3 regions of the uncultured Rummeliibacillus sp. genome follow, and region 1 is predicted to be linked to each of the others. Evidence: riboswitches for the same ligand, from Rfam matches in the RefSeq annotation. Region 1 holds a riboswitch; each other region holds the start of a gene.
What was found. Region 1 has a riboswitch for cobalamin ahead of Q0977_RS11540 (hypothetical protein). Riboswitches for the same ligand answer to the same signal wherever they lie in the genome.
Positions count from the first base shown of each region.

Region 2: another riboswitch for cobalamin. It lies ahead of cobT (nicotinate-nucleotide--dimethylbenzimidazole phosphoribosyltransferase); the one in region 1 lies ahead of Q0977_RS11540 (hypothetical protein).
Region 3: another riboswitch for cobalamin. It lies ahead of Q0977_RS06035 (ABC transporter substrate-binding protein); the one in region 1 lies ahead of Q0977_RS11540 (hypothetical protein).

Region 1 covers NZ_CAKQBI010000016.1:53,433-57,773, reverse strand. The annotation lists gene Q0977_RS11555 (class I SAM-dependent methyltransferase) at 1-327, shown strand, start outside; gene Q0977_RS11550 (reverse transcriptase-like protein) at 488-1,156, shown strand; gene Q0977_RS11545 (YdhK family protein) at 1,297-1,908, shown strand; cobalamin riboswitch at 2,013-2,195, shown strand; gene Q0977_RS11540 (hypothetical protein) at 2,375-2,584, shown strand; gene Q0977_RS11535 (M20/M25/M40 family metallo-hydrolase) at 2,908-4,341, shown strand, end outside.
Region 2 covers NZ_CAKQBI010000020.1:15,878-20,218, reverse strand. The annotation lists gene Q0977_RS12540 (2,3-dihydro-2,3-dihydroxybenzoate dehydrogenase) at 1-262, shown strand, start outside; gene Q0977_RS12535 (isochorismate synthase) at 276-1,460, shown strand; gene Q0977_RS12530 (isochorismatase family protein) at 1,503-2,138, shown strand; cobalamin riboswitch at 2,262-2,442, shown strand; gene cobT (nicotinate-nucleotide--dimethylbenzimidazole phosphoribosyltransferase) at 2,520-3,569, shown strand; gene Q0977_RS12520 (bifunctional 2',3'-cyclic-nucleotide 2'-phosphodiesterase/3'-nucleotidase) at 3,738-4,341, opposite strand, start outside.
Region 3 covers NZ_CAKQBI010000006.1:134,193-138,533, reverse strand. The annotation lists gene Q0977_RS06045 (adenosylcobinamide amidohydrolase) at 1-297, opposite strand, end outside; gene Q0977_RS06040 (iron ABC transporter permease) at 300-1,295, opposite strand; gene Q0977_RS06035 (ABC transporter substrate-binding protein) at 1,292-2,254, opposite strand; cobalamin riboswitch at 2,366-2,556, opposite strand; gene argS (arginine--tRNA ligase) at 3,394-4,341, opposite strand, start outside.

The DNA.
Region 1 (4,341 bases):
AATGGGGTCCCACATTTCTTAAGAGAAAATACGTATGATTCAATTTTAAGCACATACACATTACATCATTTAACGGATAACGAAAAGGTAATGTTTATCAAGAATTTGCTTCCTCTATTAAAAGATAAAGGAAAGCTATTCATTGGAGATGTTGCTTTTCAAACAAGAGAACAACTTAATACATGTAGAATTGAAAGTATAGATTATTGGGATGAGGACGAATTTTATTTCGTATTTGAAGAAATAGCTTCTAAGTTAAGCAATTTTTGTACATGTGAATTTCATCCAATTTCCCAGTGCGGTGGAATTTTCGTTATTTCTAACTAAGTAATATCATATTAATCCTTTAAACTGTTGGTTAACTAGATTACTAGCTAATCAACAGTTTTTTATATACGAAAATTTAACTGAAACATTTATAAATTATGTTTACAATGGAGAAAATAAGTTAAAATATATTGAAAATATTTTAGTTGGAGGATATCATATGAACCTCATCATTGAATGGATTTACAAAACATCCAGAGGAGTAGAAACGGTATTTCGCTCAGAAGAAATATCGGCAGAGAAAGCATATAAAATTGCTTTAGATATAGAGAAAACAGGAAGAGTGAAGAACATAACATTTATAGATCAATTCGATAGTTCATGGACTATGAAAGAGCTAAAACGTTATTTAACGGAAGTGGAAGGAGAACCACATAATATTACAGTCTATTTTGACGGTGGTTATGATAGAGAAACGACTATATCAGGTTTAGGTTGTGCCATCTATTTTGAGCAAAATGGCAAGCCGTTTCGGGTTAGAAAAAATGCACAAACAGTAGGGTTGAAATCGAATAACGAATCCGAATATGCAGCACTTCAACTAAGTATTACAGAATTAGAATTATTAAATGTTAAGAATACGAATGTTCGATTTATCGGTGATTCGCAAGTCGTTATTAACCAAATGAGTGGTGAATGGGCAGTACTAGAACCAGAGTTAATGAGTTGGGCTGACAGAATTGATAATAAGTTAAAAGAACTAGGCATCCAAGCAGAATATGAGCATGTATCTCGAAAGTTGAATGTAGAAGCTGATCGACTAGCAACTCAAGCGATACATGGTATAGAAATTATTGCACAAATAGAATTAATATTGGAACATGATTGATAGAAATTAGAATTTTTTCTCTATAAATTTTTTTATTGCGTTCTTCTATTGTTTAAAGAATGGAATATCGGGAATACTTTTCTCAAAGAGTATAAGTCCGATATTGCGTGAACATATAAGTGAAACTTGGAGGAAACAGCATGAAAAACAAAATGAAAATAATCATCTTTGTATTCACAGCGTTAATCACATTATCTGGCTGTGGCAATGTTTTAAAGGGAGAAAATATTGATGTAAACAAAAATGTGGATATAGCTCCTGATGATAATTTAAATTTAGATGACAAACAAACTGTAACAGAAGAAAATAATCATATGAATCATAACAATTCTGGTGTAGTTTTAGGAGATATTAAAAAAGCTAAAAATCCAACGTATCCAGTAGGAAGTCAAGTAATCGTTCAAGCCAATCATATGGTTGGCATGAATGGAGCAAAAGGAACGATTGTTGGTGCATATGAGACTAATGCCTACTCAGTCAGTTATAAACCAACTACTGGTGGAAAAGAAGTCAAAAATCACAAATGGGTGATTCAAGAAGAAATAAAAAAAGCAGCCGGTAAAATTCTACAACCAGGAGCGAAAGTGACCCTTGATGCAGACCATTTGCCAGGTATGAAGGGTGCTATTGCTACAATTGAATCTGGAATTCACACAACAGTTTACATGGTCAACTATAAGCCAACTACTGGTGGGAATGAAGTGAAAAATCATAAATGGTTGATTGAAAGTGAACTAGTAGCAAATATATAAAAAATTAAAAGAAATTTCTATGAGATTTTAAATAGAAGTTTCTTTTTTTGTGATAAAGATAGATTATATAATCTACTAATAACAATATGTTATAATGAGAGAAACGGAATAAGAAGAAAAAGGGTACAAATCATTTTTTGATTTGTTTAAAAGGGAAGATCGGTGAGAATCCGACGCTGTCCCGCAACTGTAATTCAGAGCAAATCGCAAAAACCACTGTCAAAACGGGAAGGTGCGATGAGCAGAGAAGATAAGCCAGGAGACCTGCCTTTTTTCGAGTACAGCCATATAACCTACGAGGATAGGAGGTGTAGAGTGTGACAGAATATCTTCTGCATGCTCATTGTACGACAAAACCGCAAAGTTCTCCCTTTTTTAGAGGGCTTATTTTGCTATGGTCGAAGTCGTATAAGAGAGCAAGTTTTTCATAACACATCCTTCTAAATGTTGACGGATGTGTTTTTTTATGAGAAAAGGAGAGAAAACGATGAATCATGAAATTGTCACCATGTATGAACAAAAGATGAAGCAGCAACTAATGATATCTGTTGGGACTTCTAAATCAATGTCTTTGAAAGAGATTACACGAGAATTGATAGAAGAAAATTGTGAACAGTATTTAAATATTAACTACGCTTATTTAAATGTTAAACATGAAATAATAGGAAGTTATTAATTTGAGTACTTTTTGAAATTTTAAATTTTATAGGCTTTTTTAGAAATAATAATATAGTTAAGCGCATGAAAACATAGAAGATTGTTTCCATGCGCTTTTTAGTTTTATATTCCGATTTATGTTATTTTACCTGACATTTAAATAAAAAATAAATGCGCTTTTTATATTATTTTGTTTGATTGATAATTTTGTTAAAGGAATTTTTTAATATGTTAGGTTTTAATACATTGACTATATATAAAAACTTACGTATATTCAAAATATAAGATTACCTATTTATAGGAGATGCTATTTAATAATGCCAAAGGATGGTGGGAAGAATGATGTGGAATACACCAGAGAAATTACGTTCGCTCCTTTGTGAGCTTGTCAGTTGGGAAAGTCAGACAATGACAAAAGGGGAACAACTATTTTCAAGTAAACTAAAAGCAAAATTACAGCAACTTCAATACTTTAAGGAAAACCCATCTTATCTAAAACTTTGTGATGTTGACCGCGGGAGACAAGTTGTTTCAGCATTATACAAAAATTCACATGTAAATGAAACTGTAGTTTTAATTAGTCATTTTGATACAGTACAAATTGAAGAGTACAGTTCATTTATTCCTATAGCAACTATGCCTGAAGTGTTAACGAATGCTTTTAAGGCAGATCCAAGTATGCTAAACGAATCTGCCAAAAAAGATTTAGTAAGTGGGGATTACTTATTTGGCCGAGGGGTAATGGATATGAAAATCGGCTTAGCACTACATATGCAAATCATTGAAAGAGCTATTGCGGAAAAATGGCCTATTAATCTACTAATTGTTACTGTACCTGATGAAGAAGTCAATTCAGCAGGCATGCGACAAGCAGTGAAACTTATATCAGAATTACAAGAAAAAGAAAATTTGAAGATTAAATTATTTTTAAATAGTGAACCTTCTTTTTCTCAAGGTCCAACTGATTTAAAAGAATATGTTTACTCTGGTTCAATTGGAAAGATTATGCCTGCAGCACTTTTCTATGGGAAAGAGACGCATGTAGGAGAACCTTTAAAAGGGATGACTGCACCTTTTATGAGTGCTTTTCTAACAGCAGAAATGGAATGGAATGAAAAATTTCTAGAAGAAGACTTTGGTGAACAAACCCCTCTTCCAGTTTCGCTGAAGTTAACCGATCTAAAAGAACAATATTCTACACAGACACCCTATCGTGCCATTTCGATGTTCAATGTTTTCCTCATGAAGCGGAGTGCCGGAGAAATCATGAACTTATTCGAAGAAGTAGCGAAAGAGGCTATGAGAAAGTGTCAAACACGTTACGAGGTAATCTGTAAGAAACAAGGCGTTTCAACAATTGGCAAGATTCGTGTAGTTCGATTTGAAGAATTATATACGTATGCAGTTAATAAAATGGGTATAAAGCAGGTAAAAGAATTAAAGGAATCTATATTATCGAATGACACATTTGACGATCGTGAAAAGTCATTACGAATTGCAGATCAATTGATGATACGCTGCCAAGAATTAGCGCCAGCTGTAGTATTACTGTTTGCACCACCATATTATCCACCTGTAAATTCATCAGAAGATTCCCTGATACAAGGCGCGGTTTCCTTACTCCTTGAAGAAGCAAAAAAGTTCAATATTCCTCTTGAACAAATCCATTATTTTAATGGGATTTGTGATTTGAGTTACTGTCAATTTCAAGCTGTTAAGGATTGGAAGACATATGAAAAAAATTCACCAGTTTGGGGAGAAACGTATGATATTCCA
Region 2 (4,341 bases), on a different contig from region 1:
TTATAATATTCGCTGCAATATCGTATCACCTGGTTCAACTTATACAGACATGCAGACTTCTCTTTGGACGGATGAGTCAAGTGAACAAAAAGTAATTGAAGGAAATCTTGAAAATTATAAAGTAGGAATTCCTTTAAGAAAAATAGCCAAGCCTTCTGATATCGTTGGGGTTATTTTGTTTCTAATATCTGAGTATTCAAATCATATTACTATGAGCAACATTGTCGTTGATGGTGGAGCTACATTAGGGGCCAATGCATAAGGAGGAGCGGTATATGAAAGTGACCAAAGAAAAGAAGGAATTATCAGAACTTATTAGATCCTATCAAGAAGGAGATAGCTTTTTAAAGACACCGATTAAAACAATTTTGGGTAGAGGATGTAAGAAGAAGATTAAAGTAGATGAGCCTTGTACTTTTAATGATTTGGAATCAGCTATTCAAAATGCGCTGTCCACCATTGTTGAAAATGGAGAGGAAAAGCCGGTAGTTATTGGTGCTATACCTTTTGATACGACAAGACAACCAGCTTTAATAGTGCCGAAAGAAACGTTAATATTTGATAGCAAATCGTTAAATAAGGAGTTGACTGTTTCGCCATGTATGAAAGGTGCAAAAAGAATTGAACAAGTACCTTCCGGCAAAACTTTTGAAAAAATGGTCCAACAATCAGTTCAACATATTCATGAAACAACCCTTAAAAAAGTGGTACTCGCTAGAACATTAGACATTTCATCTGAAGGAAAAGTAAGTGTACCTTTATTGATTGAGTCTTTAGCGAAAAGCAATACAAAAGGATACACCTTTGCTATAAATACGGGGGATAAAGAGGTAGCTACACTTGTAGGGGCTAGTCCAGAGCTTCTAATACGCAAAAGTGGCAATACCGTAATCGCTAATCCTCTAGCGGGATCTAGAAAAAGAACACATAACAAAGAACAAGATCAAAAATTAGCTGAGAGCTTATTAAATTCAGAGAAAGATTTGCATGAACATAAAGTAGTAGTTGATATGGTATGTAGAGAATTAAAACCTTTCTTTAAAACAATAGAAGTACCAAATCATCCTTCCATTTTATATACGGATTCAATGATTCACCTATCAACAGTCATTTCTGGAGAACTTTTAAATCCACAAATTTCTTCATTAACTCTAGCAAGTGCTCTTCATCCAACACCAGCGGTTTGTGGAGAACCAAGAAGAGAAGCTTTTCAATTGATTCAAGATATTGAGCCATTTGATCGTAGCTTTTTCACTGGGATTGTAGGATATATGGAGGCTAGTGGTGATGGTGAATGGATAGTCACAATACGTTGTGCCCAAGTAAAAGAACAACATATCACAGTTTATGCTGGAGCTGGAATTGTTGAGTCCTCAGTACCACAAGATGAAAAGAATGAAACGGGAGCAAAATTCCAAACGATGCTACATGCAATGGGGATACAAAAGGAAGAAATTTAATAGTCATGGTTTGAATCTAGAAATTTATCTATATATAGGGGAGTGTTTATATTGTCAATACCAAAGATTAAATCATATGAAATGCCGAAATCTGATATAGAAAATAAAGTTCACTGGAAACCACAAGCTGACAAGGCAGTTTTACTTATACATGATATGCAACAATACTTTCTTAACTATTATGATCAACAGCAATCACCTATACCTGAGTTAATTGCAAATATTAAAAAAATAAAAGAAAAATGTGAATCACTAAAAATACCGATTATTTACACTGCTCAACCTGGAAACCAAAAGGCTGAAGATCGTGCACTTCTAACGGATTTTTGGGGCACCGGTCTTGAAGAAAAGAAAGAACAAACAGCTATTATTTCTCAACTTTCTCCAAGTGATAATGATATGGTGTTAACTAAATGGCGTTATAGTGCATTCAAAAAAAGTGAATTACAAGATTTGATGAAAACTTGGGGAAGAGATCAGCTTATTATCTGTGGGGTATATGCACATATTGGCTGTTTACTAACAGCAGCAGATGCTTTTATGTATGATATAAAACCATTCTTTGTAAAAGATGCTGTTGCAGATTTCACAAGAGAAGATCACCAAATGGCAATTCGATATGCAGCCGAAAGATGTTCAACGACCATCTCAACAAATCAGTTAGTGGAAGAGCTATAAAAGTTGCAGACATAATATATTTCAAGCCTTGTGAAAAAAACTAATAAATTATAACTCGGATAACATAATATTTTCTAAAAAATATTGATTTACAAACATTCTACGAGTATCATAATGATAGAAAATTCAATAAAAGTACAAGGTGCCTTTTACAAAAGGAGAATAGGGAATGAAGTGAAAATCTTCAGCGGACCCACCACTGTAGAGGAAAGTTTGAACGAAAATGCCACTGGACAATGTCTGGGAAGGCCTATTCAAATGTAGACCCTGAGCCAGGAGACCTGCCTTGATACTTGTTGACACAGATGATGGAAAAGTCTGCGGTTTATTTGTAATACAAATAAACTGCAGGCTTTTAATTTTATTCGGGAGAGATGAAAAATGAACTTACTAAAACAAACTGTTGGGAAAATTAAAGACCTTGATGGAGAAATGATGGCAAAGGCAAGACAAAGAGTGGATAATTTGATTAAACCACCTAATAGTCTTGGCAAATTAGAAAGTCTAGCTATACAATTATCAGGGATTACAGGAGAACTTTTCCCAGCGATTGATCAAAAAGCGATTATTGTAATGGCTGCAGATCACGGTGTTTACGAAGAAGGCGTTACAAGTAATCCACAAGAAGTAACATTTGCGCAAACTCTTAATATTGCAAAAGGAATCACAGGGGTAGGGACTATTGCAAAAGTTTCAAACGCAAAAATTGTCACTGTTGACGTTGGTGTAAAAGTGGATATTCCGACTGATGCTGGCGTGATTAATCGTAAAATTAGAAGAGGTACTGCCAATTTTACAAAAGGGCCAGCTATGACAAAAGAAGAAGCCATTCAATCATTAGAAGTAGGGATTGAAATTGCCAATGCAGAAATTCAAAATGGGGTGAATTTGTTAGGAACAGGTGAAATGGGTATTAGTAATACAACACCAAGTACTGCTATATTATCGGTATTGGCGGGTTGTGATCCAAAAGAAATTACAGGTAGAGGGGCAGGTCTCGGACATGGCGGTTTAGCCCGTAAAATAGAAGTGATTCGAAATGCCATTGCAACAAATCAACCAGATTCAACTGATGCAATCGATATACTAGCAAAAGTTGGAGGATTAGAAATTGGTGGTATGGCAGGGGTTATGCTTGCAGCAGCTGCCAATCGAGTACCAGTAGTCGTTGATGGCTATATTTCAACAGCTTCCGCACTTATCGCCACAACGATTGAACCGAAAGTGAAGGATTATCTCATCACATCTCACGCAACAGATGAGCCAGGTGGTAAAAAAGCTAGTGAACTACTAGGCAAAGAACCAATGCTCAAAATGGATATGTGTCTAGGTGAAGGTTCTGGAGCAGCATTAGCTTTTCCAATCATCGATGCAGCATGCAGCATGATGAAAAACATGCCAACCTTTGAAGAAGTAGGGATGGAAATATAAAATTTCATCTCGTGATTAGCATTGAATGCCTGAAAGCTGCCTTTGTATAGAACAAGGCAGCTTTTCTAATTCAACAGGATTGAAAGACGCATTGAAATACATATTGTTGCAAAAAAGGCTATCCCGTAATGGAACAGCCTCGGCCTTTAAATCTCTTAATCTAAAATATTAATTTACTCGTTGAATTCTTCCTTCCACTTTATACTCGAATGGAGAAGATAATGTTTTTACAAATTCAACTGTTGCATCTAAGTCAGTTGGTCCAACTTCCATGTCTTTAGAAAGTGCACCAAAACTAGTATCGATATTACCATACATATAGTTGTTTACGACAACTGTGTATTCTTTTGTTGGGTCAATTTTACTGCCGTCTGGCAAAATAATATCGACTACTTTTCCGGCTTTTGTTGTATCGTCATACGTGTAAGTGTATTTGAAGCCAGAAACATGATAATCAAGACCTCTTGCAGTAATTTGTTCATCTAGTATAACGCGTAAGTCCGCGCCACTGAGTTTAACTTTATTAAGAACATTGCCAAATGGTTGAATGGCAAATAAGTCGCCGAAAGTAACTTTACCAGCATTTAATGGAGCGCGCACTCCACCGCCATTCATTAAGGCAAAATCTGCATTCATAGCATTTTTCATACCATCAGCGATTAAATTTCCTAAAGCTATATCACTGTTTTTCCTTGTAACAGTTGGATATCCTTTTTCAAGGAATGTTGTTGAAGCACCAACTTCCTGTGCTTTAATCGGTTCAGCTTTATCC
Region 3 (4,341 bases), on a different contig from region 1:
AATTGATACAGTCTCACGAACTGAATGTGAGAAGGCATGTGCATGTAACTGAGGTAAAACAGCCATTTTGCGTGCTAATTCTTTCGTTGAATAGTCTTTACGATTCTTTCCATCAATCAGAACTGAACCACTTGTTTCAGCAAGTATTCCACTAATTACTTTTATAAGTGTAGATTTCCCGCTTCCATTAGGGCCTAAAATGCCAACAAATTGCCCTTTTTCTACTTTAAATGAAATATCCTTTATAATAGGTTTTTTAGGATCATATCCACCACTAAGTTGTTTTACATTAAGCATTCCTATGCTCCCTTCGTTCTACGTTGACGGAAGAAAATATAAGCAAAAACCGGCGCGCCAATAAAGGATGTTATAACACCGATAGGTAATTCTGTTGGTGCAATGATTATACGGGCAACCAAGTCACATACAATCAGTAATGATGCTCCATTGATAAAAGATAATGGTAATAGATGACGATGATCTGCACCAAATAGTAATCTAGTCATATGTGGGACAACTAGTCCGATAAAGCCAATCGTTCCTGAAACCGCGACCGCCGAACCAGTTAACATTGAACCCCCAAGTAGAAGCATAAGTTTACTTCTTTTCACATTAACACCTAAATACTTTGCCCTCTCTTCTCCAAACAACATAGCATTTAGCTCACGGCGATTAAACCATAACATCAATGCCCCTATAAGGATGAATGGCCATACCATCTTCACATAAGGCCACCCACGCATCGATACGCTTCCCATCAACCAACTAATTATTTGTCGAAGTTCTTCTCCTGTTAGCGCAATCATTAATGATATAACAGCGCTTAAAAATGAACTCATGATTATTCCTGTTAAAATAAGTGTTTCCATCTTCATCGTACGATCAACTAATTTAGCAAATCCAATCACTGCAAATAGAGATAGCATTGCTCCTACCATGCTAAATGTAGGTAAAGTGAATATCCCTAAAATAGGGGCTGAAATATTGAAAAAAAGCGTCATCACTGCACCTACTGAGGCACCTGATGACACTCCTAACGTATATGGATCAGCAAGTGGATTTTTTAATAAGCCTTGAAAAGCAGCACCTGCAATTGCTAATGCTGCTCCAACAAGTCCAGCCAATAAAACACGTGGCATACGAATATTCCATAAAATATTTGTTGCCATTTCATCAGCTTCTGTATCCCATAACGTACTTAGTGGTACCTTTACAGAACCTACAGATATACCGAGCCATATACTCAGTAACAAGATGAATATGGCTACAATATACCCCACTACTATTTTCCTCATTTAAATACCTCTGGATAAACTGCTTTAGCTATTTCTTCTAGACCATCAGCAAGGCGAGGGCCTGTCCGAGCTGTTAAATCTTGATTCACTTGTACAACTGCGTCATTTTTGACTGCTGTAATACTATTGAATCCTTGACGTTTTTTTACTTTTTCTACGATATTCGGAACATAATCTTCCATTACAATCATTGTATCTGGATTACGTTTAACAATTTGCTCTGAATCGATTTTAAACCAACCTGATTGATCATCTACAACATTTTTGATATTTGCTAGGTCTAAGATTTCTTGCATAAATGTATCCTTACCTGCTGTATAAATTTCCGGTTCATCTGAAGTTTCTACAAAAACAGAACGTTGTTTCACATTTGCTACTTTATCTTGAACTTCTTGTACTTTTGCTTTCATATCTTCAACAATTTGATCTGCTTTTTGCCCTTTGTCTGTAATTTGGCCAATTTGTTCGATCGTGTTATATGTTTCTTCAAAGTTTGTTGCATTTTTTACTACAAAAACAGTAATTCCTGCATCTTTTAGTTGTTGTAATCCTGCCTCTACTGATTTGGCATTGGATTCATGGGCAAACACTACATCTGGTTTTAAACTTAGTATTTTCTCAATATCATATTCCATGCCGCCCACTTTTTCCTTTTTAGTAGCAGCTTCTGGATAGTTATCGTTATCAGTTACACCTACAATTTTGTCGTCTAAACCTAGCGCAAATAATATTTCTGTATTACTAGGGACTAAAGAAACTATCTTTTTAGGGGCTTCTTTAAATTCCACATTGTTACCGAGTGCATCTTTTACCATCATTGGATATGTAGACGTATTTTTTGTTGTTTGCGTAGAATTTGTTTTGTCACTAGATGATTTTTGCGAATCTCCTTGTCCACATCCTACAAGTAAAGCAAATACCATTGTGAGCATTATTGCTAATTGCCATATTCTTTTCATTGATCGAAGTGCCTCCTTCAGCAAAATAAAAAGCCTCTCTATTTTTTCGAGAGGCATCATGAATCCAGTAAATATTAAATATACTGGCACCCATCCTATCCTCGTAGTTAAACTGGTGTCTTTAAATACGGCAGGTATCCTGGCTTGTGTTCAACGCTTCTCGTGCCTTCCCGAAAATTTTTCAGTGGCAATTATACGAGTTACTCACACTTACAGTGGCGGGACCGCATCGGATTTTCACCGATTTCCCTTTTCACTTAACATTTTACCGAATGTTAAGAACCGTACTTTTTTAACTATTGAATTGTCTATCATTATACCGAATATTTTGTTTTTATGGAAGGTACCTTAAAATAATTAAAGTTTTACGGAATAGTTTTGACCTGTTGAGTGGGGGTATAATTCTTATGAGTTGTGCTAATTGGTGCCTGAGTTGTGCTAAACAGGGCGCGAGTTTCCTAACTTTATACTCTCGGTAATTTTATACTTGAAGCTATGTATCTCTTATTTTTTCTTTCGATTGAGTAATTTTAGTAGATGGAGCTTACATGTCCCCTAATTCTTTCCTACGTAAAAAAGCTAAGCAAAATAAAAGGACATCGCATATTTTCACACAAAATATACGATGCCCTTGCTTATTTTTTGAGATTCGGGCCTTCCAGCGCTTATCGGGAGCCCACAGGATATGGGTCAGATAGCCGTTGCGACACGATGTCGCGCTTTTAGGCTATCTTCCTCTTAGCGAGCGCGTTCAGCAATTAAATTATCCAGCTTCTGCGGCTAGTCCCTCGAGTCACAACGCTTTCTCGGTCGAAAACTGAAATGACGTTTTCGATTCGAAAGCTTTTGTGATTTTCGGGTCTGAGCAAGCCGCCTCAGCATTTAATTTTATCCAGCTTCTCGCGCCAGCCCCTCGAGGTCGCTTCAGTCCCTCGGTCAAAAGCTGAAAACATGCTTTTGATTCGGGCCTTCCAGCGCTTGTCGGGGCTAAACGGACGCGTTCAGCATTTAACTTTATCCGGCTTCGGGCGCTAGCTGCTCGAGTCGCTTCGGTCTCTCGGTCGAAAGCTGAAAACATGCTTTCGATTCGAGCCCTCCAGCGCTTGTCGCAGCTGAACGAGCGCCCTCAGCACTTAATATTACATTTTTTCTGGTGCTGATACGCCTATTAGTTTTAGTGCGTTTGCTAATGTTGTACGTACTGCTGTGATTAATGCGATACGTGCTTCAGAGCGTTCTTTGTTTTCTTCATCTAAAACTTTTTCTGCATTATAGAAACTGTGGAATGTTGCAGCAAGTTCTTGGATGTAGTTAGCGATACGGTGTGGCGCACGTACACGAGCAGCATCCGCTACGACTTGTGGGAAGTCTCCAACTTTTTTCAATACTTCAATGTCTTTTTCAGATGATAATGTATCAAGATGTTCAGTTGAAGCTGCAAAGCCTTTTTCTGATGCTTGACGTAAGATTGAGCAAATACGTGCATGTGCATATTGTGCATAGTACACTGGGTTTTCGTTTGATTGTTTTACAGCTAAGTCTAAATCAAAGTCTAAATGAGTATCGCCTGCACGCATTGCAAAGTTATAACGAACAGCATCTAAACCTACTTCTTCTACAAGTTCGCGAAGAGTTACTGCGTTACCAGTACGTTTAGACATTTTAACTTTTTCACCATCACGTAGAAGGTTTACCATTTGAATTACTTCTACTTCTAATGTATCACGATCATAACCAAGTGCTTCGATAGCCGCTTTCATACGTGGAATGTAACCGTGGTGGTCAGCTCCCCAAATGTTGATAAGCTTATCGAAACCACGACGTAATTTATCTTCGTGATATGCGATATCAGGAGTTAAATATGTGTAAGAACCATCAGTTTTGATCAATACGCGGTCTTTGTCATCACCAAATGTAGTAGAACGGAACCATGTTGCGCCGTCTTGTTCAAATACATGACCGTTTTCTTTTAGTTTTTGTAATGCAGTTTGAACTTTTCCTTCTTTGTATAAAGAAGTTTCAGAGAACCAAACATCAAAATCTACACGGAAGTCTTTTAAGTCTTTTTGAAGTTTACCGAATTCATG